3 regions of the Dorea sp. AGR2135 genome follow, and region 3 is predicted to be linked to each of the others. Evidence: predicted binding sites of a transcription regulator. Region 3 holds the regulator's gene; each other region holds the start of a gene.

Region 1 (11,033 bases), on a different contig from region 3:
GCTTCTGAAATGTCTCTCCACGTACGATACGCTCATTGTCCGGTGGGGACAGACGAAGCAGAATCTCTCCTAATGTCAGCAGATCAAATGCTTTTTTCTTCATAAGACTAGCCTCTTACTTCTTTTACAATCTCTACAGCTTCTTTTGTCATTGCCTCAATCTTGTCGAACTCTCCAGCCTCTACAAGACTTCCTTTTACCATCCAGCTTCCGCCACATGCAAGAATCTTGTCATATGCAAGATATTCTTTTACATTTGCCGCATTGATTCCACCTGTAGGCATGAATTTCAGTCCTGTGTATGGAGCTGCCATAGCTTTGATCATCTTCAGTCCGCCTGCTGGCTCTGCCGGGAAGAATTTTACAACTTCAAGACCATTCTCGATTGCCTGTTCAGCCTCGCTTGGAGTGCAGATTCCTGGTGTAATCGGAATATTCTTCTCTACACAGTATTTTACAATCTTAGGATTCAGTCCTGGGCTTACGATAAATTTTGCTCCTGCTGCTACAGCACGGTCTACCTGCTCTGTTGTCAGAACTGTTCCGGCTCCAACAAGCATCTCTGGATATTTCTCAGACATGATACGGATTGACTCCTCTGCTGCATCTGTACGGAAAGTAACCTCTGCACATGGAAGTCCTCCATTGCAAAGAGCTTTTGCAAGTGGCTCTGCGTCCTTTGCATCATTTAATACAACGACTGGTACAATACCAATTTTCTGAATCTTCTCTAATACTTCATTCATGACCTTCTTCTCCTTCTTCTTTTTCAGTTTCATTATGCGAAATATATTTTCATATTATGAAATCTCTTAATTCTGATTATACTCAAAGGACGCATAATGTCAAGAGTATTTCAAGTTTTCTAACTACCTCTTTATTATAATTCTACATTATGCAAAAAGAGCGCATGAAAAAACTTCCGTTTTTTCACACGCCCCTTCTCTTATCCATCATTTTCTTTATGATGTCGGGTGCAAAAGCCCCCAACTATGATACACACAGACTGCCTGTCTTTCTTATGCATTTTTCTACATATTTTTCTTATGCTCAGTATGCAGAAGCATGTGAGCTTTGTGAGACATCGGTGCCTCAAAGTACTCTTTGTACATCTGAATGACATCTGGATTCTCATGAGAGAATCTAAGGTTCGCATTGCGATCCAGATAATACAGGTTCTTTCCACGTTCAAATGCGCGCTCTTCGCCGTCGTGGATCGGCTGTCCGCCACCACCGACGCATCCTCCCGGACATGCCATAACTTCTACAAAGTCATAGTGCACTACACCGGATTCGATCTTGCGAATCAATTCTCTTGTATTTCCAAGTCCGCTGACTACTGCAGTTCTCACTGTAATATCATTAATCTGGAAATTTGCTTCCTGAACGCCGTCATTTTCATTGAATCCCTGGCTTCTGACTGCTGTAAATGCCTCTGCCGGCGGATTCTCACCTTTGATGATATAGTAAGCAGACCGAAGTGCCGCCTCCATAACTCCACCGGTTGCACCGAAGATGACTCCGGCTCCGGTTCCCTCATGCATCGGGCGGTCACTCTCAACATCTGACAGTGTCTGTGGGCTGATATGTGCAGAACGGATCATTCGGATCAGCTCACGTGTGGTGATAACTGCATCAATATCATGTCCTGCATATTCTTCATAATAAAGATCCATCTCACGCTCTGACTTCTTAGCCACACATGGCATAACAGATACAGTATAGATCTTCTCCGGACTTACGCCCAGCTTCTCTGCAAAATATGTCTTCATAACTGCACCGAACATCTGCTGTGGTGATTTTGCGGAAGACAGATATTTTACCAGATGTGGGAACTGACTCTTAATAAAGCGCACCCATCCCGGACAGCAGGAAGTGAACATCGGGCGGTCTTTTAATTCACCACTTGTAAATCTCTTTACAAATTCATTTCCCTCTTCCATAATCGTAAGATCCGCAGAAAATGTTGTATCAAATACATAGTTTATTCCCATTTTCTTAAGGGCATCTATGATTTTTCCAACTGTTGCATCTTCCGGTGCCAGTCCGAGTTCCTCTCCCCATGCTGCGCGGACAGCAGGTGCTACCTGAGCAACCACGATCTTATCCGGATCTTCAATTGCTTTCCATACTTCATTCGTATCACTTCTCTCGCGAAGTGCTCCGACAGGACAATGTGTAATGCACTGACCACAAAGTGCACAATCTGCCTCTCGGATAGAATTATGACCTGACACATTAACTGTTGTGTGATAACCGGTTCCTTCTACATCCCAGACACCAAGCCCCTGAACCTTGTCACACACCTGCACGCAACGCATACATTTGATACATTTCGCAGAATCACGAATCAGTGGAAATGTTTTATCCCATGTCTGGTGTTCCAGATACTGATGAAATGGAAGTTCTAAAATATCCAGATCATTTGCAATTTTCTGAAGACTGCAGTTGCCGCTTCTCATACAAGTTACACACTGACAGTCGTGCTCAGAAAGAATCAGTTCTACTGTTGTACGTCTGTCCTTTCTGACTTTCGGACTATTTGTATAAATGACCATACCTTCCTCGCAAATATTATTGCAGGCGGTGATCAGTCTGTCTTTTCCTTCCAGCTCTACCACACACACGCGACAGGCGCCTATTTCATTGATGCCTTTGAGATAACAAAGACTCGGAATCTGAATACCAACGGATCTGGCAGCTTCCATAATTGTGGTATTCTCTTCTACTGAAATCTGTCTTCCATCTATTGTAAGATTTACCATAATTTTTCTCTGCCTCCTTTAAATATTCCATATCCGAAATGATCGCAGCGCAGACAGCGGCAGGCTTCCTGTTTTGCTTCTTTTTCGGTCATGCAGTTCTCCACTCCTTCAAAATCACAGACTCTCTCACATGCCTCGCGCTCTGTAAGTTCTGCACGTCCGCAAGGTACTCTGTCATGAAGGCTTGCTTTCGGAATCTCTACATCACAGGAAATCTCATGATGATATCCAAGATATTCATCAATGTTGGCAGCTACAACTTTTGCTGCTGCAATCGCTTTGATCACAGTAGCCGGACCACTTGCACAGTCTCCTCCTGCAAATACACCTGGCATATCCAGGAAATCTCCTCCTGCAGTTGTCACGATCTTACCACGCTCTACCGGAATTCCTGCTTCTGCGAAATGATCTGTCTCAATATTCTGACCAATTGCCACAACAAGGATATCACATGGAATATACTGATCTGGCTCTCCTGTTGCTTTTACGCTTGCACGTCCGCCTTTGATCTCACTGATCATCTGCGGTGTAACATACATTCCCTTAATGTGATGATTTTCATCAATATCCAGAGATGCCGGGGCCTTCAGAGTCTGTACTTCAATTCCCTCTGCAATTGCTCCTTCAATCTCTGCCGGAAGAGCTGTCATATCTGCAACTCTTCTTCTATATACAATGCTGACTTTCTTAGCACCCAGTCTTTTGGCTGTACGGACTGCATCCATAGATACATTACCACCACCGACAACTGCGACTTCTTTTCCAGTCAGGTCAAGTGCTTCGTCTTTTCCTACATCTCTTAAGAACTGTACTGCTGAGATGACTCCGTCTGCATCTTCTCCTTCCAGTCCAAGTTTCTTATCTGTACTTGCTCCAATTGTAATCAGAACAGCATCGTACTCACTGCGAAGCTGTTGGATTGTAATATCTTCACCGATCTTAAGACCGTATTTTACTTCTACTCCTGTCTTTAAGATTGCATTGATATCCTCGTCCAGACGGTCTTTCGGAAGCCTGTAGTTCGGAATCCCATAGCGGAGCATACCTCCAAGCTTTGGAAGCATCTCATATACCGTTGTCTGATGTCCCATAAGCTGCAGATAATAAGCTGCACTGAGTCCTCCCGGGCCTCCTCCTAATACAGCAATTTTCTTACCTGTGCCTGATGCACATTTTGGCGGCTCTACTTCCCCTGCAAAGTCCGCTGCCACTCGTTTCAGGCCACGGATATTAATAGAATCATCAATCATGTTACGACGGCATCTTGCCTCACATGGATGCTCACAGATAAATCCACATGTTGTCGGGAATGGATTATCCTTACGGATCAGACGGATTGCATCTGCATAGCGTCCTTCCCCAACTAACGCTACATATCCTGGAATATCAACATGTGCAGGACATAAGGATACACATGGTACCGGCTGATTATATGTACAGGTACAGCGTCCGTTCTTGATATGCTCGATATAATCATCGCGATATCCGATCAGTCCCTTATATACCATATGCGCTGCCTCATATCCAATCGCACAGTCGGCAGACTCCATAATAGACTTTGCTGTCTGCTCCATAGTATCAAGTGTCTCCATTGTTGCGTTGCCGTTCAGTACCTTTCTGATCAGGTGATTCAACTGACCAAGACCGACACGGCAAGGTACACATTTTCCACAAGTCTGAGCATGGCATAACTCCAAAAATGCGCGAGACAAGTCTACTGGACATAATCCCGGTGGGCTTGATTCGATTCTGCGCTCAAGATCCTTGTAGAGCTGCTCCATAACAAGGTCTGCCCTGCTAGGAGTATCGATCGTTAATCTACTCATTTTTTTTATTCCTTCCCTCTCTACCGATTGTTTTTAGAATAAGTAACGGTCATATTGTAACATTTGGATAAAATTTTGTAAATACTTTTATCCAAATTAGTCACAATGCTATTTTTTTATCAATATCAGCGTCTTTTCTATAGTTTCTTTTTATAAACGTCCTTATATTTTCTAAAATATAATTTAGTTAGTTTCATTTAAAACCCGTCCCAATTTTATCAATCCTGTGAAACATATATCTTTCCTTGTGGTTTTAAATTTCAAATGCTATAATTAACCGAAAGAAACGTCTATAAGCGCGCTTGTTTATAGATAAATACAACACGAGGTGATACAAATGAACACAGGCTGCCTGATACTGGCAGGAGGAAAAAGCCGTCGGATGGGATATCGGAAATCCTCTCTGAGACTTAATGGAACAACATTTCTCGACAAACTGATTTTTGAACTACGCGATTTTCCTGAGATTCTGGTTTCAGTCGATGATGCCGCCCGGCATCCGGAAATCCCTTATTCAATGATTGATGACCGATATTCAGATTGCGGTCCTATGAGCGGACTTTACAGTGCCTTATCTGTCTGTGAGTCGGATGCGCTGCTCGTTCTTCCCTGTGACGTTCCTCTTTTTTCCGGAACACTGGCTCATCACCTTCAGGAAGTCATGAAACATTCTGATACTGATGCACTTATCTGTGTCACGGCGGATGATCGGATCCACCCCCTGTGTGGTATTTATCGCAAAAGCTGCACCCCTGTACTAAAGAGGTGCTTAGATAATGGAAATCTTCGGATCATGGATGCTTTGAACAACTTAAAGGTTCATTTTTATCACGTAGAAGAAGATTCCTGGCAGCTACAGAATATCAATACACCAGAGGAATACCAAAAGCTGACTGCAAAAAGCTGCCTGGCCATTTCCGGATTTAAAAACTCCGGAAAAACCACTTTAATGGAACGATTGATCCCAGAGCTGATCCACCGGGGACTTAAGGTCGCCACAGTCAAACATGACGGACATTCTTTCGAACCTGATTCTCCCGGAACAGACAGTTATCGGTTCTGGCAGGCAGGCGTGAGTGCTTCCATCGTCTATGATAACGACAAATATTCCATTGTAAAACGGGAACCTTTACAGGAATCTGCAATTGCGGGGCTTGTCGGTGATGCTGATCTTATTCTTTTAGAAGGCTTCAAATGGAGCGATTATCCAAAGCTTATATTATTGACTGGAAGTGATGAACAAAATAACAGCTTACTCGCTTCTGCTTCTAATTGTATCTCCTATATCACTGCTGATTTTTCAACCGAACAGTTGATACAAGATACACCCGTTTATTGTCGGGATAATATCGAAGCTATCGCTGACTGTATATTACAACATTATCATAACGGAGATTTAAAACATTTATAAATAATCGATACATTTATATAAGGAAAACATACATATGAACATTCAGACTTTAAAAGAAGCATCTGACTGCCTCCTGAATCTGGCAAAGCCAGAAACTCAGACGATAGAACACATTTTACTACAAGATGCTTTTGAACGAATTCTTGCAGAAGATATTACAGCTAAAATTCCGGTGCCTTCTTTTGCCAAAAGCGCATATGATGGATATGCACTTCGTCAGGCTGACACAGCCGCTGCTTCACCGGAACATCCCGTGACTTTAGACGTTACCGAGGTAATTCCTGCCGGAAGTGTTCCAACCTATCCAATCACAGAAGGAAAAGCTGCACGGATCATGACCGGCGCACCGGTTCCGGAAGGTGCCGATGCCATTATCATGCATGAGCGCACTTCCTTTACTGAGAATACAGTTTCATTAACGGCGCCCGTTACCTCCGCAAACATCATTCCACCTGGGGAAGATGTTGCAGCCGGAACTTTGCTTGTTCCAAAAGGCAAAATACTTACCGCTTCTGACCTGGCACTGATTGCCGGACAGGGAATTGCTGAAATTGGGGTCTATAAAAAGCTCTCCATCGGGCTTATCAGTACCGGAAGCGAACTTTTGAATACGGGTTCTCCTTTAGAATACGGTAAGATTTATAACACGAATCCATATCTTTTAGGCGGTTACATTCAAAAACATCATATGACTGCCAACTACCTTAACACGGTCAGTGATGATCTGGATTCCCTGTGTCGGGCCGTACTTGAAGCCCTCAAGACCAATGATATCGTAATCACGACAGGCGGTGTATCTGCCGGTGATTTCGACTATATGCCGGAAGTGATACGTCGTATTGGGGGCGACCTTCTCTTCCACCGGTTAAAATTCAAACCGGGCGGTGCAATGCTTGGAGCATTTAAAGACGGAAAAGTCATTCTGGGCTTATCCGGTAATCCGGGTGCTGCCGCAACAGGTCTGTTGTGTGTCGGCTTTCCATTTATGAGAAAACTCTCGGGAAGATCTGACATCACATTTTCACAGACAACCGCTTATCTTGGGGTTGATTTTAAAAAATCAAGTCCTGTGACTAGAATTTTAAAAGGTCATTCAGATTTCAAAAATGGTATGTTATATTTCACCCCACTTAGCAACCAGCACAATGGTTCTGTTTCTTCCATGAGCGATTGTGATCTGCTGGCCATCATTCCTGCCGGAAGTAAACCTCTTGCGGCAGGCGACAAGCTTGAAGTCTATATATTATGATATCAGGGCAAACGATGTTTTTACGTAACTTTTTGCCGGCATCATATATATTAGAAATAAAATTTTAGGGGAAGGGAGGAATTTGTTATGAATTCACCAAAAGAAATTGCTAACAATTATATTGCTATCGGAAAGGGGAAGGTAAACACTCCTGTCGCCAAGATGTTCGTTCTTGGAATACTGGCCGGAATCTTTATCGCATTTGGAGGCGTTGCTTCTACTGCAGCCGCTGTATCTATTCCGCTGGCATCTGCAGGCAAGTTTCTTGGAGCATGCATCTTCCCAGGAGGACTGACTATGGTACTCCTCGCTGGAAGTGAACTGTTCACAGGTAATTGTCTTCTGGTTATTCCGCTCTGCAAAAAAGAGATCACTCTTGGCGGAATGCTGAAGAACTGGGTAGTTGTATACCTTGGCAATATGGTCGGTGGAATTGGTGTTGCTGCAATCTGTGTATTCAGCCATCAGGCCGGTCTTTTTAACAACGGTCTTGCTGCTTCTATGATCAGCACTGCTGCCGGTAAGGTATCACTCTCCTTTGGCGATGCATTTCTTCGCGGAATTGCATGTAATTTCCTTGTATGTATCGCTGTATGGATTTCATTTGCTGCCAAGCAGGTGTCTTCCAAGATCATCGGATTGTTCTTTCCAATCATGATGTTCGTTTTATGTGGATTCGAGCATAGCGTAGCCAATATGTACTATATTGCTGCCGGTATTTTTGCTAAGGGAAATGCAGCCTATCTTGAAGCTGCAACTGCTGCCGGCGCTGACGTATCTGGCCTTACATGGGGAGCTATGTTCACCAAAAATCTTCTTCCGGTAACGTTGGGGAACATTATCGGCGGAGTAGTTTTGGTAGGTCTTACCTACTGGTTCGTTTATTTAAAAGACGACTAAAAAAATCTTTATTGAATTTAGAAAGGGAAAATTATGAGCAAATTATATCTTGCTGATCCGTCAGGTTATGACGTGAAAATGGATGAAATCGCACGACATTTTTCTCATAAAGTTGAGGTTTATCCTCCTGGAAGCTGCCCGATCACTATGCAGATTTCTATGCTGCGTACGGCTGCAAACCAGACTTGTGGAAAATGTGTTCCGTGCCGCGACGGTCTTCCACTTGTAGCGCGTCTGATGCAGAAAGTGTTAGATGGCCGTGCAACAGAAAAAACTTTGGATAACATCCGTATGATGGCTACGATGATCCGTTCATCTGCTGACTGTGCCATCGGTTGGAATGCCGCTGATGAGGTCTTAAAAGGATTAGACCTGTTTGCAGACGAATATCAGAGCCACATTGAAAATAAAAAATGTCTGGAATCCATCGGACAGAAGGTACCTTGTATCTCCTTATGTCCTGCACATGTAAATATTCCTGGATATATCGCATTAGTTGGTGAAGAGGATTACGCCGGAGCAATTAATCTGATCCGTAAAGACAATCCGTTCCCGACAGCCTGTGCTATGGTCTGTGAGCATCCTTGTGAGGAGCGTTGCAGAAGAAAGATGCTGGAGTCACCGATCAACATCCGTGCACTGAAAAAATATGCAGTTGATATGATGCCAGTCGACAAAGTTGCTACACCAAAACCGAATCCTTCTACAGGAAAATCCATCGGTGTCATTGGTGGTGGTCCTGCAGGACTAACTGCAGCATACTTCTTAGCTCTTATGGGACATAAGATTGAAATATATGAAACGCATGACAAACTTGGCGGAATGCTCCGTTATGGAATTCCGAATTACCGTTTTCCGAAAGATCGTCTAGATGAAGATATCCGTGCGATTTTAAATAGCGGTGATATCCATGTTACATACAACACAACAATCGGAAAAGATATTCCTGTCAAAGATATTTACGAGAAACATGATGCAATTTTTGTTGGAATTGGTGCTCAGACAGGTAAGACACTTCGTATTGAAGGTGCTGACGCCGGAAATGTTGTATCTGCTGTAGATATTCTGGATCAGATTGGAAATGGAAATCTTCCTGATTACACTGGCAAAAGTGTTGTTGTTATCGGTGGTGGTAACGTTGCTATGGACTGTGCAAGAAGTGCTGTCAGATGTAACGCAGAAGAAGTATCTATCATTTACCGTCGTCGTCAGAAAGACATGACTGCCCTGGAATCCGAGATTGAATCCGCAGTTATGGAAGGAATCGCACTTGTAACACTGCAGGCTCCGGTCGAGATTACAAAAGATGAAAATGGTAACTGTAAATCTCTGATCACACAACCACAGATGATTAGTGCTTACCGCGGATCCAGACCGGCACCAAAGGATGCTGCAAAAGAAAAACAGGAATTCAAAGCAGATGTTATTATGATCGCAGTTGGACAGGATATTGTATCCGCTCCATTTGAAGAGTTTGGTATCCCTGCAAAATGGAATATCCTTCAGGCCGGACTTGACACAGAAGTAAAAGAAATCCCTGGTGTATTCACCGGCGGAGACTGTGCAACTGGTCCATCCACTGTAATTCGTGCAATCGCTGCCGGAAAAGTAGCTGCACACAATATTGATGAATATCTTGGTTACCACCACACACTTACTTGTGAAGCTGTTGTACCGGAACCAAAAGAAAATATGCGTGATCTTATGGGACGTACAGAGATTGGTGAGCGCCCGGCAAATATCCGCAAGAAAGATTTCGAACATGTAGAAGAGTTCTTAACACATGAAGAAGCTATGCAGGAAGCATGTCGCTGTCTGCGTTGTGACCACTTCGGATGTGGAGCTATGGTAGGAGGTAGAGACTTATGATTAATCTGACAATCGATGGCGTACAGATTGAAGCAAAAGAAGGTCAGTCAATCTTAAGCGCTGCAAGGGAGCATGGAATCCATATTCCTACACTTTGCTTCCTGGAAAAAATTAATGAAATTGGTTCCTGTCGTATCTGTGTCGTAGAAGTAGAAGGCATGAATAAACTTGTAACTGCCTGCAACACAAAAGTAAAAGCGGACATGAACATTACAACAGACAGCCCAGCTGTTATCGAATCCAGAAAGAACACTCTCCATCTCTTGATGGCTGAGCATAAAACAAACTGTTTCAAATGTATTAAAAATGGTGCCTGTGAGCTTCAGGCTATGGCACGCGAATATGGTATTGATGTGCCAAACTTTAAATCATCACACGGAGATGTACAGCATGAGCCATTTGACGCTCATCCATTCCTCTCCTATGACCCTGGTCTTTGTATCCAGTGCCAGCGTTGTATCAGCACTTGTGCAAATGCGACCGGAAGACATGCTCTTTCTCTTGAGAGAAACGGTGCACGTGTGTATGTAAAAGTACCGTTCGGCGAAGGCTGGGAGAATTCCTTATGCGAGTCTTGTGGAAACTGTGCTCAGGCTTGCCCTACAGGTGCTCTTACGATTAAGAGAAGGAAAAATTATCGTGAATGGGAAGTTAAGAAAGTCCGCACAACCTGTCCGCACTGTGCTACAGGCTGTCAGATGGATCTGTACATAAAAGACGGCAAAATCGTAGACGTGCAGGGTGCAGACGGTCCTTCCAACCACAATCTGCTCTGTGTCAAAGGACGTAGTGCTTCTTTCGACTTCATAGACTGTGATGCAAGAATCCGTTATCCATTAATTAAGAACAAAGAAACTGGTGAATTTGAGCGTGCTACATGGGATGAGGCTTTAAATCTCGTAGCTTCCAAATTCTCAGAAATCAGAAATCAATATGGAGGTGAGGCGCTGGCCGGATTTGCCTGCTCTCGTTCTACCAACGAAGACATTTACATGCTTCAGAAAATGGTAAGA
Region 2 (11,033 bases), on a different contig from region 3:
CAATCTCTACCAGATCTGCAACACGCTCAATCTTCGCGTCAATCCCAAGCTCCTCTACACACTCTGCTATAATTGCATTCGTCTTATCACAGTTCTCACAGCCACTACCAATTACTTTTATATTCATATCTGACTCCTTATCTCATCACATTCTCTAAAAAAGGTCCACCGGACCTTTTTGTCATATGCTTGGCAACTAAAATTCCATCCTAGTTCTTCAGATCCATCGGAAGTCCGACACACCCATCCCATGCTTCCTTAATCTCCCGGATCAGTGCAATTCCAATCTTGGAGATAAATACAAGTTCTGACTTCTCCTGTGCTTCATATGGCGCATAATCCAGTTTCTTTCCAACTACATCGACCTTCTCCCAGCCTTCATTTTTTACCTTGAAAAAGCCTTTCGCTCGATAAACACTCGGCTCAATTCTCTCAAGGAAAGCTTCCAGTTTGTCTTTTTCAATCTCACCTGCAAAGTTCATGGAAAATGTCTTTGGCTTTGTCTCTGCTGAGTTGGTTGTCTCCTCGCATTCTGCCCATTGATACTTCATCAGATCCATATCATAAAATGAACGTTTAATATTGCCATTCTCACTCTCTGTAATTGGGCAGACCGGATTAATCTCCTGTACCTTCTCTTTTATCAGTTCAATCTGCTCTCTGTCCACTAAATCTACCTTTGTCAGAACTGCCAGATTGCAGTGCTTTAACTGACGGTCGATGGTAATTTCGTCCTCCAGCTGATCCAAAAAATTGTAGCAGTCCACCAGACAAATACAGCCACGGAAATCATATACTTCCCCAACCAGTACTTTTGTAGCTTCCAGAATCTCCTCTGCATTGGAAGGATCTCCAAAACCGGAACTTTCAACAAATACATATTCCAATCCCTGCTGTGACATCTTCGCAAGCGCATCGACAAAAGAAAGTCGCAGACAACTACAGAAAATAGATCCTCTATTCAGCTCTACCATGTGAATGTCATCATTCTGTAGTACTGTTCCGTCAATGCTGATTTTTCCAAGCTCATTCTGAATGACTCCTACTTTCATTCCTTCCATATTCTCTAAAAGATTCTTTAAAAGTGTTGTCTTTCCTGATCCCAAAAAACCTGTCAGAAAATATAATTTAATCTGATTCATTCTTCTCATTCTCCCTTTCTGTATTACAATTACAATTTAAAAGTCCCGCATAAGCTCCTGGTATCATAAGTCTTCCGACTGTCTTATACACATCATTTAAAACTTCTATATCCAGTGAATACTGCATCCACTTTCCTTCTTTTCTCGCTTTCACAATTCCAAGGTCACACATTACCTTCATATCATGAGATAACGTTGGCTGCGTGATGTGAAACTCTTCCAGAATCTTGCATGCACAAAGTTCCCCTTCGGAAAGCATATCTATAATTTTCAGACGCTTTGGGTTTGACATTACCTTAAATATACGGGCATATTTTGCATAATCTATCATCACTTTATCATCCATGATCTAATCACCTTCCTGACTGTTCAAAAATCTTCTGGTATCTTTATCATAGCATATATCCAAATATATTAAACAGGTATCCTACAATGACAATTCCCATGCACACAATTCCGATAAATATTGCAAGTAGCTTTTTCTTGATTGCTTTTGACAACATCACCAGTGACGGGAATGAAATAGTCGTCACAGACATCATAAATGCCAGGATTGTTCCAAGCCCTGCCCCTTTTGCCAGCAGACTTTCTGCAACCGGTATCGTTCCAAAAATATCCGCATACATTGGTACTCCGACTACCGTTGCCAGCGGCACCGCATACCACTTCTGCTCTCCTAATATGCTTCGAACTATATGCTCCGGAATCAGATTGTGAATTGCCGCCCCAATTGCTACTCCAACAAAAATGTATGGTGCAACTTTCTTCACGGTGGATACCACCTGATTCTTTGCATAATTCATTCTGTCTCCTACCGTCAGCTTTTGGGATTCAATCTCCACATTCTGAGACTGTCTGATGAACTCCTCCACCTGATCTTCCATATGAAGTTTCTCAATCAAAGTGCCTCCAACGACCGCCACAATCAGTCCTACTATCACATATGCAAATGCAATTTTGCCACCGAACACACTCATAAGCAGAACCAGTGATCCAAGATCTACCATTGGAGAAGATATGAGAAATGAAAATGTCACACCAAGTGGCAGTCCCGCACTTGTAAATCCCATAAAGATTGGGATTGAAGAACAGGAGCAGAACGGTGTCACCGTTCCAAGCAATGCCCCGATAATGTTCGCCCAGATACCATGGAATCTTCCCATAATCTTCTTACTTCTCTCCGGCGGAAAATAACTCTGAATATAAGAAATCAGAAAAATAAGCACCGCAAGCAGTACAAAAATCTTAATCACATCATAAATAAAAAAATGTAAAAATTCACCGGGGAATCTACTCTCCCTCATTCCTGCCTTTACAAGCAGATTTCCTATGAGATCTTTCAGCCAGTGCATACCTAATATCTGGTCCTGAAAAAAATCCCAGCCTGTCTTAATCGCACCCATAACGTCTCCTTTTAAACATTAGATATTTCTATAAACAATTCATTATATAGAAATATAGAAATATCTCTATGTCTTAGTTTTATAAAAACCGGCACGAACTTTCGTACCGGTTTCGTTCTATTCACACTTTACATTATACATAGAAGTTTGTCAATATATCTTCTTATATATGCTTTATTATTTATTTTAATCAAATTATATATCAGTCTGCTTATTCTATGTCAAATATTTTTATTGATAATCCATGACGTCGATCCACTTCATCAGGAAATCCTTCTCCAGCTCATTGTTCTTCTCAAGCTGTGCTGCTGCAACAATCGGGAACCACTGCTGTACATACTGTTTCGCAGTGTCACTCTTCTTGCAGAACATAGTCAGATACATCTCTGCTGCCACACGGTTCTTCAGTGCGAACTGAAGGTAAGTAAGTGCCGCATCTGCGCTGGCATTTCCCTGGGTAACATGTGCCCAGTCTACAACTGTCAGCTTGCCGTCCTCGCCTACGATGACATTACTTGGATTAAAGTCTCCATGGCATACTTTTGTATGCTTCGGCATGCTCTCCAGACGTACCAGAAGCTCATATCTCTGGGTCGCATCCAGTTCTTTTAACTGATTGATCTGTTTTGCCAGTTTGTCTTTCAGTTTCGTAAGCATCGGAGCCGTCTTTGCGTGGATCTGAAGCTGAAGATCTACGAACTCTGCCATATATTTTTCCAGATTATCCGGATCCTTTTCCATGACTGTTTCCAGAGTCTCGCCTGCCTGACACTCAATAACAAGTGCCCATTTTTCATCGATCTGTGTGACCTCATCAAGTTTCGGAATATCCAGTCCCGCCTCCTCGACTCGAACGGTATTCAGCGCCTCATTAAAAACGGCTGACTTCGGGTGATCTTTTTCAAATATTTTTACAATCTTATCCCCGTCCTTGTAGACTTCCTTATAAGAACGTTTCACAATTAATTCCGGATTCGTAAGTTTCATCACATTTACCTCCTTACCAGCACTTTAAGTATAACTCTTTGATTTCTTTCATGAGTGGATATCTTGGGTTTGCTGCTGTACACTGATCGTTAAATGCCTGCTCCACCATGTCGTCCAGTGTGTCCATGAAATATTTCTCATCAATGCCGTACTCGTGAATGGACTTCTTAATACCGATTTTTTCTTTCAGCTCTTCCAGTTTTGCGATAAAGTTTTCAAATACTTCTGCATCGTCTTTTCCCTGGCAGCCTACAAAGCGGCCAATTTCAGCGTATCTTGCCAGTGCATGTGGATACTGATACTGTGAAAATGTTCCCATTTTTGTCGGCACTTCTGCAGCATTGTATCTCATGACTTCTGTCAGGATCACTGCATTTGCGACTCCATGTGGCAGGTGGTGGAATGCACCAAGTTTATGTGCCATGGAGTGGTTCAGTCCAAGGAACGCATTCGCAAATGCCATTCCAGCCATACAGGAAGCATTTGCCATCTTCTCTCTGGCCTCCGGATCATTTGCACCATTGTCGTATGCTCTCGGCAGATACTCAAATACTGCTTTTGCTGCCTTGAGGGCAAGTCCGTCTGTGTAATCTGTTGCCATAATAGATACATATGCCTCAATTGCATGAGTCATAACATCAATACCAGATGCACTAGTCAGTCCTTTTGGCTGAGTCATCATGTTATCTACATCTACAATTGCCATGTTCGGCAGAAGCTCATAATCTGCAATTGGCCATTTTACGCCTGTCTCAGCATCTGTGATAATGGCAAATGGTGTCACCTCGGAACCTGTTCCGGAAGAAGTCGGGATTGCTACAAAGTAAGCTTTCTCGCCCATTTTCGGGAAAGTGAATACACGCTTGCGGATATCCATGAAGTCCATGGCCATATCCTCAAAGTCAGCTTCCGGATGCTCATACATTACCCACATAATCTTTGCTGCGTCCATGGCAGATCCACCGCCAAGAGCAATGATCGTATCTGGCTCAAATGCACGCATCTGATCCACACCTTTTTCAGCACACTGAAGTGTCGGATCCGGTGCCACCTCGAAGAAGCATGTGTGCTGGATTCCAAGCTCATCCAGTTTCTGCTCGATCGGAGCTACGTAACCATTCTTATATAAGAAGCTGTCTGTTACGATAAATGCTTTCTTTTTGTGCAGTACATTTCCAAGTTCATCAAGCGCTACCGGCATGCAGCCTTTCTTAAAGTATACCTTATCCGGAGTCCGAAACCAAAGCATATTTTCTCTCCTCTCTGCAACTGTTTTAATATTGATCAGGTGTTTTACACCTACATTTTCAGATACGGAGTTTCCTCCCCAGGAACCGCAGCCAAGTGTCAGTGACGGTGCCAGTTTAAAGTTGTAGAGATCTCCGATTCCTCCGTGAGAAGACGGTGTGTTGATCAGGATTCGACATGTCTTCATAGCTTCAGCATGTTTTGCAATTTTCTCTGTCTCAGCAGGATGTACATAAAGAGAAGCTGTGTGTCCATATCCTCCATCTGCTACAAGGCGCTTTGCTTTTTCAAGGGCTTCGTCAAATGTCTTCGCACGATACATTCCAAGTACCGGTGATAATTTTTCGTGTGCAAATTCTTCAGAAATGTCTACGGATTCTACTTCACCGATCAGAATCTTTGTATTTTCCGGAACTTCCACACCTGCAAGTTTTGCAATCTCATATGCAGATTTTCCAGGAATCTTGTTATTCAATGCTCCATTTATAATAATCGTCTTACGAACCTTATCAAGCTCTTCTCCTTTTTTCAGGAAATAGCAGCCTCTGTATGCAAATTCTTTCTTTACTTCATCGTAAATGCTGTCCAGAACCGTTACGGACTGCTCAGATGCACAGATCATACCGTTATCAAATGTTTTGGAATGAATGATGGAGTTAACTGCAAGTTTAATATCTGCTGTGTCATCAATAATAACCGGTGTATTTCCGGCTCCAACTCCAAGTGCCGGTTTTCCGGAAGAATAAGCTGCCTTTACCATTCCCGGACCACCCGTTGCAAGGATAATGTCTGATTCTTTCATAACCATGTTCGTCAGTTCCAGTGACGGTGCATCGATCCAGCCAATGATTCCTTCCGGTGCTCCGGCTTTCACTGCTGCGTCCAGAACAACCTTTGCTGCTGCAATTGTAGAAGCTTTTGCTGCCGGATGCGGACTGATGATAATTGCATTTCTCGTCTTCAGACAGATCAATGTCTTAAAGATTGCTGTTGAAGTCGGGTTCGTTGTCGGAATAACTGCTGCCACAAGACCGATTGGCTCTGCGATTTTCTTAATTCCGAATGCTTTATCTTCCTCAATCACACCACAAGTCTTTGTGTCTTTGTATGCATTATAAATATACTCTGCTGCATAGTGATTTTTGATTACTTTATCCTCAACAATACCACGTCCGGTTTCCTCAACTGCCTGCTTTGCAAGTGGAATACGCATTTTGTTCGCTGCAACTGCTGCCGCATAAAAAATCTTGTCAACCTGCTCCTGTGTATAGGTGGCAAAGATTTTCTGCGCCTCGCGCATCGCCTGCATCTTCGCTTCCAACGCTTCCACATTGTCAACAAATACCGGTACAACATCTTTCTTCTTAGCCATCTGGATTCCCTCCTGTAAATAAAAAGTATGGATTATAGTTTGCTTAATTAGACGTCTTTTATTCTTTACATTTGGTAGTATAAATTATCGTTAATTATTTGTCAATATATAAATGATATTTTTTTAACATTGTTGTTTATTTTTTGTCATTTGTTGGAAATATTATTATATAAAGCAGTTCACGGGACATAAAACGGAATAATTTCCGTGAACTGCTTTTTTCATATCCTGTAGTTTTCCAATAAATGCCAAATAATAAACTGCTTGGAAGCAGGACGGCTTACGCCGAAATTGCATTATGCAGGCTAAGCGGAAAGCCTGTAATATAGATACTATTTCGCTATTTTTCCCCACCGATATATTCTAAAGTAGGCATTAGAAAAAACGTGGAAGCTGCCTTCCACGTTCTTTCGTTTATTCCATATTTGTTTCTACTGTTATAATTTTATTCTCTTGATGTACATCGAAAATCAATGGATTCTCTTCTGCCCATTTTGGATCTTCTTTCTGGCGCTTGCACCATTTCTCATATGCTTCCAGAAACCTGTCATGAATCAGATGTTCTGCCTCCAGTCTTGCGTCGACTGCATCCTGAAACTCGCGATATGTCCCGAGCTGATATCGTTCTCCTTTAAAGCCGATTGTCACTCGATACTTTCCCGCTTTCGTCTTGTACACTCCACGGAAACCACTCGTACTGTCACATCGATTTTTCCGGTGCTTCAGCCATTCAACACAAGTTCCGTTCAATAAATGAAGCTGGTCATGCACGTTTTTTTCACACTCTTTCTTCAGGCATCCACAGCTTTTATAATTACCATATACAAGTCCACTAAGAGAAACATCTACTTCATTTCCACATTCACACTTACAGTGCCAATATACAGAGCCTCTCTTGTCACGTTTTTCTGTCGGATACAAGGCAGTCAGTCTTCCAAATTTCTGTCCACTCAGATCACGAATCACTGACATTTCTTTCTCCTGATAAATACTGCAAGAAAAAATACCACGACTGCTATTGCTGCTGTCGAACACCACAGTATGATATTCTGTGTATCTCCGGTTTTTACAATAGTATTTCCTTTCGCCGGTTTGTCTCCAGTATAAGAATTATGAAAATATGCTTCTTCACTCTTTGTCCCATCCGGATTTTTTACAACAACTTGTGTATCAAGTCCTCCATTGTCTGCATTCGTCACATATACTGCTACCTTGTAGTTCGTCTCATCATAACTGAATTTATCCTTTTTGTCAGATACTTGCTGTTTCAGATTATAATAATATACTCCGGCATGTTCATAAGCAATTTCGATTACTTTTTTATCATTATCTTTTAGAGTAAATGTATAAGTTCCCTCTGAAGTCTCCTCTGGCATCGGAACTTTTGTCTCTTCACAGGTCATTATATATTGAAACTCTCGGTTCAGTCCGTCCGGCGCTTGATTTTTTATTTCAAATGTCTGGGACACTGGTATTTTTGCAACAGTTTTTTGAGAGGCTGCCTCTGCCTTCACCGGCAATCCCTGCAACAGAACTGCTGCAAGAACAATCCCTGCAACAAATGCAGAAAATCTCCCCCTATTTTTTATATTTTCCGTTCTCCGGTTTCTTATCATTTATCTCCCCTCCTTTCTGTCCTTGTACTGCACGATTATTTACCGCCATACAATTCTTATGTTTCTTTCTGATATATCGAAGAATAGCTACTATCTCCAGCCCTATAAGTACACTTTCTAAAAGCCCATACCACCAAAGCGGAATTTGCTCAAGAAGATTTCTTGCTATCCCCTGCTGTTTTTCTGTCTCTCCTTCTGCAAACGTATCTGGATAAGTTTCATCTGAAATCACACCGATCAACACATCTCTGCCATTTGTAGTCTGTGAATTACAAGTAGATAAAGCTATAATCCGTACATTTTCATCTTCCACAGAAATGTTTAAATCCCGGTAATACAATGCCTGTTCCCGTACATATGATAAATACTTCGATTTTTCTGATTGATCTGCAATTCTGACACTGTAAATCATGTTGTCATATGCATCTGCTTTCACAAATGCGAAAAAATGCACACCATGATCCTGACCACTATAATATAGATTTCCATATTCATGTGTATTGAAATACGTCTCATCCTCATAGTGACCAAGATCACCGAACATCAACTCTTTTTCCATATGATGTCCATAAATAATATTATTAAAATTGCTAAAATCCGGTGCGTTCATGCAATCCAGAAATAAACTTCCCGACAGTGCATATTCACCCATAACATCTGTATTCACATATTTTGAATTATCTTCTGCCTGCGTGAACGGATAATCAATTTTCGTTCCATATACATGCAGCCAGCCTATAACTTCCGGGTTTTGCGCCTGCAATTGTTCAAATGACACCGAGTCATCTTTTTCCGGCTTGTAGGTCTTGTATTTCTGCGCAGAAGCCGCATCATAGACCTGTCTTGTGTCCCAAAATGCATACACGCCGTACAAAATCAGCAACATGGTGAATATCAGTACTACAAAATTGACGATCCGGTCTGCTATACGCACCAACATTTTTTAGCGATACTGTCTGCGTCTGTTGATCAGTACGAGTGCCACAAGAGCACATACTGCTGCTGCAACAAGGACAACATATGGAAGGTTATTGATGATAACACCTGTAATCGGAGTGTCAGCATAAGCATTGGTAAATACGACACTGTTTGTCTTCTCGCCAATTAGCTTGTTATCTGCTGTAATTCCGTCAGCTTCGCTGGTTGCGTTAGTTTGCACTGCTGTTGCACCATTCTCAACAACTGCTACACTTGGTGTATATCCATCTGTTGCTCCTGCTTCAGTAACGGTATATCTTGTTCCTGCTGCAATGTTGTCAAATGTGATTGTATCTCCGTCACACAGTTCTACATTTGCTGTTGCTTTACCATTATTATCAAATGTAAGTACTACATTCTGATGTGTTTCTTTACATTTGTCACCTTTTACAATTGTTCCTGTGTAGGAAGCTCTTGTATCTGTAGACGCTTTTGTCATGTTAATTGTAAAGTTGAAGTGTTTTGTTTTGTCTGCCTGAGCTCCTGTTACTTTCTTTTCTATTGTGAGACTAGAGTCTTTTACATATGTATTGTCAAAAGACATATCTGATACTTTTGTCTCTCCATCATTTGCAGTAATGCTGTCTACTTTTAAACCATCGCCATCATTTACTACATATACATTTACTGTGTAAGTTTTTGTATCATATGTCATGCCGGCTACATCGCCTTTTACCTCATTGACGGTAAATGTGTAAACACCTGCATGTGGATATTTCGTTGCATCTGCAAGTTCTGTTGTTGCTGCTTTCGATACAAGATCATCGGTCACCGCATCTGCACGAAAATCTGCTGTCGTAGTTTTTGCAACAGTCGTCTCATCTCCAGCGGTCTGAGTGATATTAAATGTAAATGTTGTATCTGGTACGGTAATTCCTTCTGCAATATGCAAATTCTTGGTAACACCTGCCTGTCCAACTGTTGGAACCTGTACCTCTTCTGCCATTACTGCTGTTCCAGCACATAAGCTCATTGTGAGCATCCCTGCCATAAGCATTCCTTTGATTTTTCCTGATTTCATTGTTTCCCCTCCTTAATATATCCTTGTATTTCATTTATAATAAAAAGCAATCTATTTTTCTTCCTGTCTTCAATCCTGCCTGCCAACAGATTGTTTCCTATCTGAAATTGTTGCCACCTATTTTATAAATTACGGCGGCGCATAATGGTCATAACATTTCCCTTGATTGTTGCTATGTCTACCGGTCCATATATCCGGCTGTCTCTTGCACTGCTTCTGTTATCACCCAATAAAAACACCTGATTTTTGCCTACTATGACTGGGAATGTAATTCCTTCTGAGTATGGAAGTGTTTCCATATAAATGTCATCTTCCTGTTGTATATAGCCATTGACACTTAATCCTTCCTCTGTAATATCCACTACATCCCCCGCCCGCGCTACGATTCGTCGGAGTTCTGTCTCTTTCTCCTGCCTGATTACCACTACATCTCCAACCTGATAATCCTTTTTCAAACGATAATAAATTATCAGGTCTCCTTCTTTCATAGCCGGGGTCATGGAAGCATCTGGATTACGGCAGATGCCAAATAGAAATGTAAACATCACTACTGCCAAAGCCCCTATAATCAAAATCTTTAGCAAAAGATATCCGATATCCACAAGAAGCGGCACCGGTTGTCTTTCTTCCTGCATCTTAAAATCTTCTCCGTCTGTGGCCTGCCACACGCTTCATTTTCTGGCAGATGATCATATAGATGGATCCTGCTGCCGCCATCAATGCTGCCATCAAAATTCCTCCGGCAACCCAGTTGCCTGTGTCTACGCCACTTGTCGGAATATCTTTTGCAGTATTTGTTACGGTAACACTTTGGTCACGATTCATTGTTCCTGTCTTCTGATCATACTGGACATCGTATCCTTTGGAGCTGTCGCTTGTCTCTTGGACTTCATATGTTGCTTGCGCTGGGATTCCAACAATCTTTATAGCTTCATTATCCTTTAATGAAACGGTTGCTTTTCCATCTGTAAAGCTGATTTTCTTATCATCTTCCGTGTCAAATTCTCCACTTACATTCTCTCCATTTTTATCCTTTAATGTAATGTCGATATCAAATGCCTTCGTCCGATCTGCGTAATCATTTCCTTTCGTCAAAACCTTTTTAACGGAAAGCACATATGTATTCAAAGTATATGTATTTTCAAACCAGATTTCAGAAGTCTTCCGGTCTTGAATACTGACAGTCCCCGAAGCCTCCGAACTATCCGTTCCATTTACCTTCACACTTACGGTATATCCGTCTCTCTGTGCGGAATCTGCAACCTC
Region 3 (11,033 bases):
CGGATCCGGCTTTTGCCATAGCCGCACAGCCGGATAGATTTACCGCTACCCGCTCTCTCGGCTTTGCAATGGTTGTTCTGGAATCCTTCAGTACACAGGTAACGTCATATTCTTTAACAAATGTACGAAGTGCTGCAATACGATCTTTTTTTACTTCAGCAATCTTCAAACCGCTGATCCGTTCAAATTCTTTCATGTGCGGTGTAAAGATAAAATGTTCACAATCTGCACCACACAGATAATCCATATGTTCAGACAAAATATTGAGTCCGTCTGCATCTATGACACAAGGTTTCTTTGTATATGCAATGGTTTCTTTTAAAATCTTCCTTGCAGTCTTCTTTGTTCCAAGTCCGGAACCTATAGCTACGACATCTGCCCAGTCAATCAAGCGATGTAGTTCATTGACATCATATTTTTCATAAGTTGTAATGATTGCTTCCGGAATCTGACTCTGTAAGATCACGCGATTCTCTTTAGCAGTATAGATCTGCACCAGCCCGGTACCTGTCCTGTAAGCTGCAAGTGCGCCAAGATATGCAGCACCTGACATACCTTTGCTTCCGGTGATCATAAGAAGCTTTCCGTAAGTTCCTTTATTAGAGTCCGCATTTCGTTTTGGAAGAAGTGCTGCATAATCACTTCCCTCCAGTGTACAAACTGTTTCCTCATCTCTTTCCAGCGGAAGTGATACAATTCCGATATCCTCGGATACACAGATTCCTGCATAACTTCTTCCTGGATCAAGTACAAGACCAACTTTCGTCTCCTGAATTGTCACAGTATAGTCTGCACGCACTGCAGTTCCTAATACATTTCCTGTAGTTGCGCAAATTCCGGAAGGAATATCCACGGACATACGGACTGCATCAGACTGATTCACACACTCTATAATCTGCACATATCTGCCTCCAACCTCCCGGCAAAGTCCAACTCCAAAAATTGCATCGATAATTAAAGTATACGGTTCACTTTCAAATGCTTCTTGCTCAAACTGCTCCTTAAACTGTGCTCCTGTATTTTTCAACTGTTCTATCTGATAGGCAGTCTCTGGTGTACAGTGATCTCTGTTTCCGACCAGAACTGCTGTTACGTCACACCCTTCCCATGCAAACATTCTGGCAATCGCAAAGCCGTCCCCGCCATTATTTCCAGAACCACAGAGGACACATATTTTATTTAAATTAATTTTCCAGTCTTTAATGTGATCTACACATGCTCTGGCAGCCCGTTCCATAAGTTCCAGGGACGGGATTTTAAGTTCATTTATCGTAAATGAATCTGCCGTTTTCATCTGTTTAGCATCTGGCAAATATCTCATAGTTTTGATTCCTCCTGATAGAAAGAAACGTGCAAAGCCAGGATGCTATCTGAACAAACCTGTCTTTACACGTTATCTCCTTAATTATGTTCTTCCTTGTAGCGGCATATATTATATGACAGCCTCATCAGACTCTCGGATAAATGTACATTCTCAACAATCACACTTTCCGGGAGATTCAGATCTGTATGTGCAAAATTCCATATTCCGTGAACATTGTGATCTGCCAGAAATTTTGCGACTTTGATTGACTCATCCTTTGGAATCGTCAATGCTGCAATATCGATACTGTTCTCATCTACAAATTTCGGAAGCTCGTCCATCATATGAATTGGAACACCACGAACTTCCTGCCCGTCAAGCTCCGGATTGATATCAAACAATCCTTTTAAGATAAATCCCCGCTTTTCAAATGATGCATAGTTCGCAAGTGCACGCCCCAAATTACCAGCACCAATAATAATAATATTATGATCCTGTTCCAATCCAAGAATTTTTCCGATTTCTGAGTACAGATATTTTACATTATAGCCATACCCCTGTTGCCCGAATCCGCCAAAATTATTAAGATCCTGACGAATCTGGGAAGCTGTTACTTTCATTCTTTTACTAAGCTCATTGGAAGAGATTCGTTCTACTCCCTGCTCGATCAGCTCCCCAAGGTATCTATAATATCTGGGTAATCTACGGATAACTGCCTGTGAAATTCCCCTGTTTTGCATGATCCGCACCTCCTTCCTTCAAAAATTTCTACTCATTATTATAGGCAATCGTTAGTATAATGTCAAACTTTTTAGTTGTTTTTTGTAGTATTTTCGTTATAATAGTATAAGATGATGCCAAAATTATGCGGTCGCAGCCCTGCGGCATCTTTATTTCTCAAAATCACAGGATTTTTATCAAGGAGGATAGGATGATACTTGCATGTCACAATATCAAAAAAGCCTTTGGAGAAGAAGTAATTGTCTCCGGCGGCTCCTTTCATATAGAAGACCACGAAAAAGCAGCTCTCGTAGGACCGAACGGTGCTGGAAAGACAACACTTCTTAAGATGATCGTTGGTGAGATACAGGCGGACGGCGGCAATGTTGTTCTGACACGTGGCAAGACGATGGGATATCTGGCACAGCATCAGGATATGAATAATGACCATACGATCTATCAAGAGGTACGCACTGCAAAAGCCGATATTCTCGACATGGAGCGGCAGATTCGTGAGATTGAACAGGAAATGAAGCATTTAAGCGGCGAACGTCTGGAAGAACGTATGAATACATACCAGCGGCTCACAGTAGCATTCGAACGTGAAAATGGATACGCCTGCGAAAGTGAGATTACTGGTGTTTTAAAAGGACTTGGATTTACAGAAGAAGAATTCGCAAAACCGGTCGCGACTTTATCCGGAGGTCAGAAAACCCGTGTCTCTCTCGGAAAACTGCTCCTCACAAAGCCGGATATTCTGCTTTTGGACGAGCCAACCAACCATTTGGATTTAAATTCCATCTCATGGCTGGAAACTTATCTTCTGAATTATCCTGGTGCAGTACTGATTGTCTCTCATGACCGGTATTTTCTGAACCGGGTTGTAACAAAAGTTGTCGAGATCGAACTGGGCAAGCTTACCACTTTCATGGGCAATTATACAGATTACGCCAAGAAAAAGGAAATGCTCCGTGAAGCCAGAATGAAAGAGTATCTGAATCAGCAGCAGGAAATTAAGCATCAGGAAGCGGTCATTGAAAAGCTTCGCTCCTTCAACCGTGAAAAATCCATTAAGCGTGCAGAAAGCCGTGAAAAGATGCTGGATAAGATGACCCCGGTTGAAAAACCGATGGAACTGCATACAGATATGCACTTAACACTGGAACCTTCCTGTGTCAGCGGTAATGATGTCTTAATTGTCGAGCATTTAAGCAAAGCATTTCCACCACAGATTTTATTTGAAAATATCAGCTTCGAAATCAAGCGAGGGGAACATGTCGCGATCATTGGAGACAATGGAACCGGAAAAACAACAATCCTTAAGATTTTAAATCAGGTACTCAAAGCTGATTCTGGAAGTTTCCGTCTCGGTTCTAATGTAAAGATTGGTTACTACGATCAGGAACATCACGTTCTGCATATGGAAAAAACTATTTTCCAGGAGATTTCCGATGACTATCCTAATCTTAATAACACGCAGATCCGTAAAGTGCTGGCAGCATTTTTATTTACCGGAGATGATGTATTTAAACTGATTGGTGACTTAAGCGGTGGCGAACGTGGACGCGTGTCCCTTGCAAAGCTGATGCTTTCTGAAGCGAACTTCCTGATTCTCGATGAGCCGACCAACCATCTGGATATTACATCAAAAGAGATTCTGGAACATGCACTGAATAATTACACAGGAACGGTTCTTTATGTTTCACACGACCGTTACTTTATCAATCAGACTGCAACACGTATCATGGATCTTGTTAATCATACGTTTGTAAATTATATTGGAAATTATGATTATTATCTTGAGAAAAAAGAAGAACTGACAGCCGCATACTCCAATACGTCTCGCTTAGAAAATAATTCCTCTTCTGCAGCTGCTGACTTGGCCTCTGATTCAAAGTTAAGCTGGCAGGAACAAAAAGAAGCTCAGGCAAAAGAACGGAAACGCGCTAATGAATTCAAAAAGACAGAAGAACGAATCGGTGTTCTGGAAGATAGAAGTGCTGAAATTGATATTCTAATGTCGCAGGAGGAAGTTTATACGAATTCAGTAAAATGTCAGGAACTTGCGAAAGAACGTGCAGAAATTGACGCTGAACTTGAAACTTTATATGAAAAATGGGAAGAGCTGGCCGAATAAGCCAGCTCATTTTTCTACTCTTCAAAAACACGTTTGATACTATCATAATGCAGGAAGATTCCTTCGTCAGCCAGAGCCTTGATCTCATCCGCTGTTGCAATCTTATATCCTGCAGTCTCTTCTGTCTGAAGATGCAGGTCTTCTTCTTTAAAATCCTTTTCAAAACGATAGACATCTACAAAATAATTGTCGCCTTCTCCAGGATTTTCTCTGTGATAAGTAAACATATAACCGCCCACACAGCCATTTACATCCAATCCTGTTTCTTCCAGTACCTCACGGCGTACCGCTTCCTCGGAGCTTTCGCCTGCCTGTGCAGCGCCTCCGGAAACTTCCCACCAGCCTGGTGCCCATGCCTTTGTCAGAACGCGGCGGGTAATCAGATATTTTCCATCTGGACGGCGGATCACACCTAACACTGTCAAGTGATACTCATCCTCTTTCAGGCACCAGTCATTGCGCTTCATTTTTCGCCCGGTCAGCTGTTTGTTTTTATCATAAATATCCCAGTATTCCATGCATTTCAACTCTTTCTATACTAACTTTTCAGCAATCGCTTTAATAAAGTCTTCACTGTTTAACACTGTTGGATTCGGAAGTGTTGTGATAAGAGCCAGATCTTTTGTCATCTTTCCTTCCTCAATTGTATCAATCGTTGCCTTCTCTAATTTATCTGCAAAATCCATCAGATCCTGATTTTGATCCAGTTCACCACGTTTACGAAGAGCTCCGCTCCATGCAAAGATTGTTGCAACAGAGTTCGTAGAAGTTTCTTCACCTTTTAAATGCTTGTAATAATGACGCTGTACTGTACCGTGAGCAGCTTCATACTCGTAATATCCTTCCGGTGATACAAGCACGGATGTCATCATGGCAAGAGAACCAAATGCAGAAGAAATCATATCGCTCATAACATCTCCATCATAGTTCTTGCATGCCCAGATGTAGCCTCCTTCAGATTTCATAACACGCGCTACAGCATCATCAATCAATGTGTAGAAATATTCGATACCGGCTTCATCGAATTTTTCTTTATATTCTGCATCAAAGATTTCCTGGAAAATGTCTTTGAATGTGTGGTCATATTTCTTAGAAATTGTATCTTTTGTTGCGAACCAGAGATCCTGCTTTGTGTCTAATGCGTAATTGAAGCAGCTTCTGGCAAAGCTCTCGATAGAACCACAGAGGTTATGGATTCCCTGAGCAACCCCTGGTCCGTCATATTTGTGGACAAGTTCTTTGATCTGTGTTCCATCATCTCCTGTATACACAAGCTCTACCTTTCCAGGTCCAGGAACCTTGATTTCTGTATTTTTATATACATCACCATAAGCATGTCTTGCAATGGTAATTGGCTTTTTCCAATTTTTAACGCATGGCTCGATTCCTTTTACAACGATCGGTGCACGGAATACAGTTCCATCCAAAATTGCACGGATGGTACCATTCGGGCTTTTCCACATTTCCTTCAGATTATACTCTGGCATACGCGCAGCATTCGGTGTAATTGTTGCACATTTTACTGCTACTTTGTACTTCTTTGTTGCTTCTGCGGAATCAAATGTAACCTGATCATTCGTCTCATTACGATGTTCAAGTCCAAGATCATAATAATCTGTATTTAACTCAATAAATGGATTCAGAAGATGTTCTTTGATCATCTTCCAGAGAATTCTTGTCATCTCATCTCCGTCCATCTCTACAATTGGTGTTGTCATTTTAATTTTCGCCATGTTTTTGTCCTCCTGCCACTATATAAACTTTACTTATATGATTCTTTTAATTTGAAACATTAATCTTCAATTTCGATATGAAGATTTTCCATTACATGCATGATGTGCAGATTTGCAAGTCTTTCCGCTTCATCAGCATCCCCTTTTTTGATTGCTTCCAAAATTGCCTTGTGCTCCTCGATGGACTTCTCAGCCCGGTTTTTTGCGCCTACAGACAACATACGTGCCATCTTTACATATTTGTGAAAATCCGATAACGTATGTTCCATAATCCGGCTGTTGGATGCTTCATATAGAACATGATGGAATTTACCGTCAAGATCTGACACCTGAACAACTTTGTCCTTATCCTTTTTCAAATGAAACTCAGATAAAAGAACAATTTCTTCCAGCTGCTCAATCTGTTCTGGAGTGATGTGCTCTGTCGCCCATCTGGCGCACATACCTTCCAACATAGAACGAATCATGTAAATATCCTGAACGTCTTTCGGCGTAATACCTGTTACATAGGCTCCTTTATTAGGAACAATCTTTACAAGTCCTTCCAGTTCCAATTGTCTAAGTGCCTCACGGACCGGAGTCCTGCTGACTCCCATCTCCTCACCGATTGTAATCTCCCTAAGTTCATCACAATCCTTATAGACACCAGATAAAATATCCTCCCTCAATTTTTCAAATACCCTTCCTCTAAGAGAACGGTCCTGATACTCTTCCATAATTTTAACCTTCTTCGTGACCTCCTGGAATCTTTCTGACACTAAAAAGTCACCTTTCTTTTTATATAATGCACTTCGTGTATAATTGTATACAATCAAATCTCATATGTCAAGAGACAAAACAAAAATCCTTCAAAAATCCCATAGTAAAAAGAGAAAACCCGAAACTTTTTTTGAATCTTGCTCTTTCTGGTTTTCTCTTCTATGATATTTTTATTCAAGAATGCCGAGGCATTCTTGCTGCAAGGTGCGCGTCATGCAATTGCATGACATACTTCTACTGCGCACCTCTGCAATCCTGCCGGAGGCTATATCAGCTGGGGGATTAACTCCCAGCTAATACAATTTTGCACCGATCTCTCTTGGCCGGAATCCTTTTTCTTCCAGAGCTTTCATAATCTGGTTCTTATGCTCTGTACCGTAAGCTTCCATTGTAATACGAAGCTCCACGGCAGCATTACGGTTGGTGCTAACGAACTGGTTATGTTCCAGTTTAATAACATTTCCCTGGGCATCAGCAATCGTCTGAGCAACAAGCGCAAGCTGTCCCGGTTTATCCGGAAGTAATACAGATGCCGAAAAGATACGGTCTCTCTGAATCAGTCCATGCTGTACAATGGAAGACATTGTGATAACATCCATGTTGCCTCCACTTAAAATTGCAACCGCCTTCTTTCCTTTCAAATCTAACTGCTTGAGTGCTGCAACTGTCAGCAGTCCGGAATTCTCAACAATCATTTTATGATTTTCGACCATATCGAGGAAAGCTCCGACAAGCTCATCATCTTCTACAGTCAGCATCTGATCGATGTTCTTCTTTGCATACTCGAAAATGTGGTCTCCGACACGTTTTACTGCAGTACCGTCTGCTATGGTATTTGCACTGTCCAATGTGACCGGCTCGCCAGAAGCAAGTGCCATTGTCATACTTGGCGCAGCAGCAGGCTCAACACCGATCACTTTAATCTTTGGATTCAACATTTTTGCAAGTGTAGATACACCTGTAATCAATCCGCCGCCACCAACTGGCGCAAGAATATAATCGACGGTCGGAAGCTCCTGCACAATTTCCATTGCAATACTCCCCTGACCTGCTACGATGTCCAGATCATCAAACGGATGCACAAATGTACTTCCGCGCTCCTGGGCCAGTTTTTCGGCATACGCACAGGAATCATCATAGACATCTCCGTAAAGAATCACCTCTGCGCCGTAGCTTTTTGTACGATTTACTTTGATCAAGGGTGTTACTGTTGGCATAACGATTGTAGCCTTGCATCCAAATTTCTGTGCTGCGTATGCAACACCCTGTGCATGGTTTCCGGCTGATGCAGCCACCAGTCCTTTTGCTCTTGCCTCTTCAGACATTGTGCTGATCTTATAATATGCGCCACGCACTTTATAAGCTCCTGTATACTGCATATTTTCCGGCTTCAGATAAACCTTACCGCCCGTCTGCTGGCTTAAGTTTTCACTGTATACCAGTTTCGTCGGAAGAGTTACGTTTTTTACAATTTCGCTTGCCTCTTCAAATTTTTCTAATGTTAACATACTTCATTCTCTCCTTTTACATCAAACAATGCATTTACAAATGTATCAGAATTAAATTTCTGCAGATCGTCAATCGTCTCGCCGACACCGATATATTTTACCGGAATACCAAGTTCCGCCTGGATTGCAACTGCAATACCACCTTTTGCAGTTCCATCCATTTTTGTCAGGATAACACCGGTAATATCAGCAACTTCATTAAATTCCTTTGCCTGAGCAAGTGCATTCTGACCTGTTGTGGCATCTAGCACTACCAGTGTCTCACGATATGCGTCCGGAAATTCACGGTCAATGATTTTATTCATTTTACGAAGCTCTTCCATCAGGTTCTTCTTATTGTGAAGCCGTCCGGCAGTATCAATCAAAAGTACATCGGCATGTCTTGCCTTGGCAGCTGCAACTGCGTCATAGACAACGGCTGCAGGATCAGAACCTTCCTGGCCTCCGATCAATTCTGCTTGTGCACGGTTCGCCCACTCTTTCAACTGCTCTCCCGCTGCAGCACGAAATGTATCTGCGGCAGCCAACACAACTTTTTTATTCTGACTGCGGAGTTTTCCAGCTAATTTACCAATCGTAGTTGTCTTTCCGACACCATTCACTCCAATGACCATGACCACCGAAGTTCTCTCTTCAAATTCATAAGCAGCTTCTCCGACGTCCATCTGCTCTTTGATGCTGTCAATCAGGATTTGTCTGCATTCAACAGGTTCTTTGATATGCTGGGTTTTTACCTTTTCTCTTAATTTGTCCAGAATATCATACGTTGCCTGAACTCCGAGATCGCCCATGATGAGGACTTCCTCCAGTTCTTCATAAAAGTCCTCATCAATATGTGTAAATCCGTTAAAAATACTGTCCATACTGGACACAATATTATCTCTTGTCTTTGTGAGACCATCGACAAGTCGTCTGAAAAAACCTTTCTTTTCTTCTGCCATACTTTTACTCCTTTCAAGGCCGCCCCCCTGCCATTCAAGAATGCCGAGGCATTCTTGCTGCGAGGTGCGCGTCATGCAATTGCATGACATACTTCTACGTTCTATCTTACCTGCGCTTTCTCTAATCGTCCAGTTCATCTTCCAGAAGACTGACGGACACAAGTGTCGAAATTCCTTTTTCCTGCATGGTGATTCCGTACAGACGGTCTGCCGCAGTCATTGTACCTCGTCTGTGCGTAATGACAATGAACTGTGTATTCTTTGTAAGCTTATGCAGATACTGTGCAAAACGGTCAACATTGCTATCGTCCAGTGCTGCCTCAATCTCGTCAAGCAGACAGAACGGGGACGGCTTGAGATTCTGAATTGCAAATAATAATGAGATTGCTGTCAGAGACTTCTCTCCACCAGATAACTGCATCATATTCTGCAGTTTCTTTCCAGGCGGCTGAGCAATAATACGAATTCCTGCTTCCAGAACATCTTCATCGTCCATCAGTTCCAATGTACCTTTTCCACCTCCGAACAATTGCTTAAATACGTGGTCGAATTCCTGACAAATGTGTGCGAACTGCTCTGTGAACTGCTTTCGCATCGCTTCGTCCAATTCTGCGATAATTTTTTCCAGTGTTGCTTCTGCTTCCACGAGATCATCATGCTGCGTCTTTAAGAACTCATATCGCTCCGATACATTTTTATAGTCCTCAATGGCATTGACATTAACATTTCCTAAAGCGCGTATTTCTCCTTTTAATTCCTGAATACGCTTTTTTATCTTCGCAACATCCGTTAAATTTTCATTCCTAAGCTCCATCGCACGATTATAAGTGAGTTCATACTCTTCCCACATATAATTGATCTGCTTCTCGGCAGCTTCTTCATAACTGTTTTTCTGACTCTCCAGACGGAAGATTTCTTTATCCAGATCAGAAATCTGCCTGGAGAGGTCTTCACGCTTCTGTAAGAAATCTTTATGGCGCTGGTTTAGATCTTCACGTGTCTTCTTCGCCTTTTCAATCTCATCCTGAATTTCCACAAATAATTCTCCGGAATTCTCAATCGTCTGGAGCAGTTCCTGAATCTGAGATTCTTTTTCCTCGATTTCTTTGCTCGTACCGCCTTTACTTGCTTCCAGCCCCTTCAACTCTTCGCGGAATTTTTGCATCTCTTCCTGAATACGTTCTGCATTTTCCATTACGAACAGAACCTTTTGTTCTGTAGCAGCACAGGATAAATGTGCATTTTCCGAAGCCTGCTGCTGTAATATTTCCTGATGTTTCAGATCATCTAACTTTATCTGCCCTTCTTCAATCTGTTTATTCAGGTCACGTTCTAACTGTTCAGACGTATCCAGCTCTACATTGATAGACTGCTGATTATCCATGATATCACTGATCTCCTGATCCAGTTGCTGTGTCTCTTTCTGAATTTCCAGCGCAGTCTGATTCGCTGCTTCGATCTTGCTCTTTGCCTGATCGGCATTCATCTTCGCTGTATTTTGGCGGACATATGCTTTCTGTAGTAAATCTTTGATCTGTTCGATTTTATCATAGTAACTGGAACGATTGTTTTTCAGCTCCGCGATCTCCTGCTCTGTCTTTGCTACATCAGCACGGAGTTTTTGGACAGCCTGCTCCAGATCTTCTATCTCACGGCGTCTGCTTAAAAGGTTGCTGGAATTCTTGAATGCTCCACCAGTCATAGAACCGCCCGGATTGATGAGATCACCTTCCAGCGTTACAATTCGAATAGACTGCCTGTATTTTCTTGCAATGGCAAGTCCGTGATCAATATGATCGACAACCAGTGTTCTGCCAAGCAGAGAGCCTGCCAGTTCCAGGTACTTGTCTTCCACCATAACAAGAGTGTCTGCAAGACCGATAACTCCTTCTTCATTCAATGCCTGTGGCTGAGCGATTCCTCCATGGGAAC

The links. Region 3 encodes Rex, which represses fermentation and respiration genes when NADH is low (regulators of the CRP and FNR family bind a similar motif). Its sites were predicted from a motif close to ATTGTTAANTANTTAACAAT; they were not measured.
Region 1: the regulator Rex is predicted to act here: its motif matches at 4,696-4,715, upstream of G593_RS0107180 (NAD(P)-binding protein).
Region 2: the regulator Rex is predicted to act here: its motif matches at 6,239-6,258, upstream of adhE (bifunctional acetaldehyde-CoA/alcohol dehydrogenase).

What each region holds. Positions count from the first base shown of each region.
Region 1 is NZ_ATVU01000008.1:68,628-79,660, reverse strand. It holds gene G593_RS0107195 (sugar kinase) at 1-103, opposite strand, end outside; gene G593_RS0107190 (bifunctional 4-hydroxy-2-oxoglutarate aldolase/2-dehydro-3-deoxy-phosphogluconate aldolase) at 108-746, opposite strand; gene G593_RS0107185 ([FeFe] hydrogenase, group A) at 1,032-2,765, opposite strand; gene G593_RS0107180 (NAD(P)-binding protein) at 2,759-4,591, opposite strand; gene mobB (molybdopterin-guanine dinucleotide biosynthesis protein B) at 4,929-6,002, shown strand; gene G593_RS0107170 (molybdopterin molybdotransferase MoeA) at 6,037-7,251, shown strand; gene G593_RS0107165 (formate/nitrite transporter family protein) at 7,339-8,151, shown strand; gene G593_RS0107160 (NAD(P)-binding protein) at 8,185-10,020, shown strand; gene fdhF (formate dehydrogenase subunit alpha) at 10,017-11,033, shown strand, end outside.
Region 2 is NZ_ATVU01000008.1:83,980-95,012, reverse strand. It holds gene G593_RS0107265 (thioredoxin family protein) at 1-127, opposite strand, end outside; gene G593_RS0107260 (CobW family GTP-binding protein) at 210-1,142, opposite strand; gene G593_RS0107255 (ArsR/SmtB family transcription factor) at 1,129-1,488, opposite strand; gene G593_RS0107250 (permease) at 1,535-2,545, opposite strand; gene G593_RS0107245 (aminoglycoside phosphotransferase family protein) at 2,777-3,532, opposite strand; gene adhE (bifunctional acetaldehyde-CoA/alcohol dehydrogenase) at 3,546-6,152, opposite strand; gene G593_RS19020 (hypothetical protein) at 6,567-7,124, opposite strand; gene G593_RS0107230 (Spy0128 family protein) at 7,115-7,768, opposite strand; gene srtB (class B sortase) at 7,731-8,708, opposite strand; gene G593_RS0107220 (Spy0128 family protein) at 8,712-9,767, opposite strand; gene lepB (signal peptidase I) at 9,890-10,402, opposite strand; gene G593_RS0107205 (DUF7601 domain-containing protein) at 10,404-11,033, opposite strand, start outside.
Region 3 is NZ_ATVU01000001.1:221,893-232,925, reverse strand. It holds gene G593_RS0101110 (bifunctional ADP-dependent NAD(P)H-hydrate dehydratase/NAD(P)H-hydrate epimerase) at 1-1,321, opposite strand, end outside; gene G593_RS0101105 (redox-sensing transcriptional repressor Rex) at 1,402-2,043, opposite strand; gene G593_RS0101100 (ABC-F family ATP-binding cassette domain-containing protein) at 2,235-4,160, shown strand; gene G593_RS0101095 (NUDIX hydrolase) at 4,175-4,678, opposite strand; gene G593_RS0101090 (NADP-dependent isocitrate dehydrogenase) at 4,694-5,893, opposite strand; gene G593_RS0101085 (GntR family transcriptional regulator) at 5,953-6,609, opposite strand; gene ilvA (threonine ammonia-lyase) at 6,946-8,160, opposite strand; gene ftsY (signal recognition particle-docking protein FtsY) at 8,154-9,101, opposite strand; gene smc (chromosome segregation protein SMC) at 9,223-11,033, opposite strand, start outside.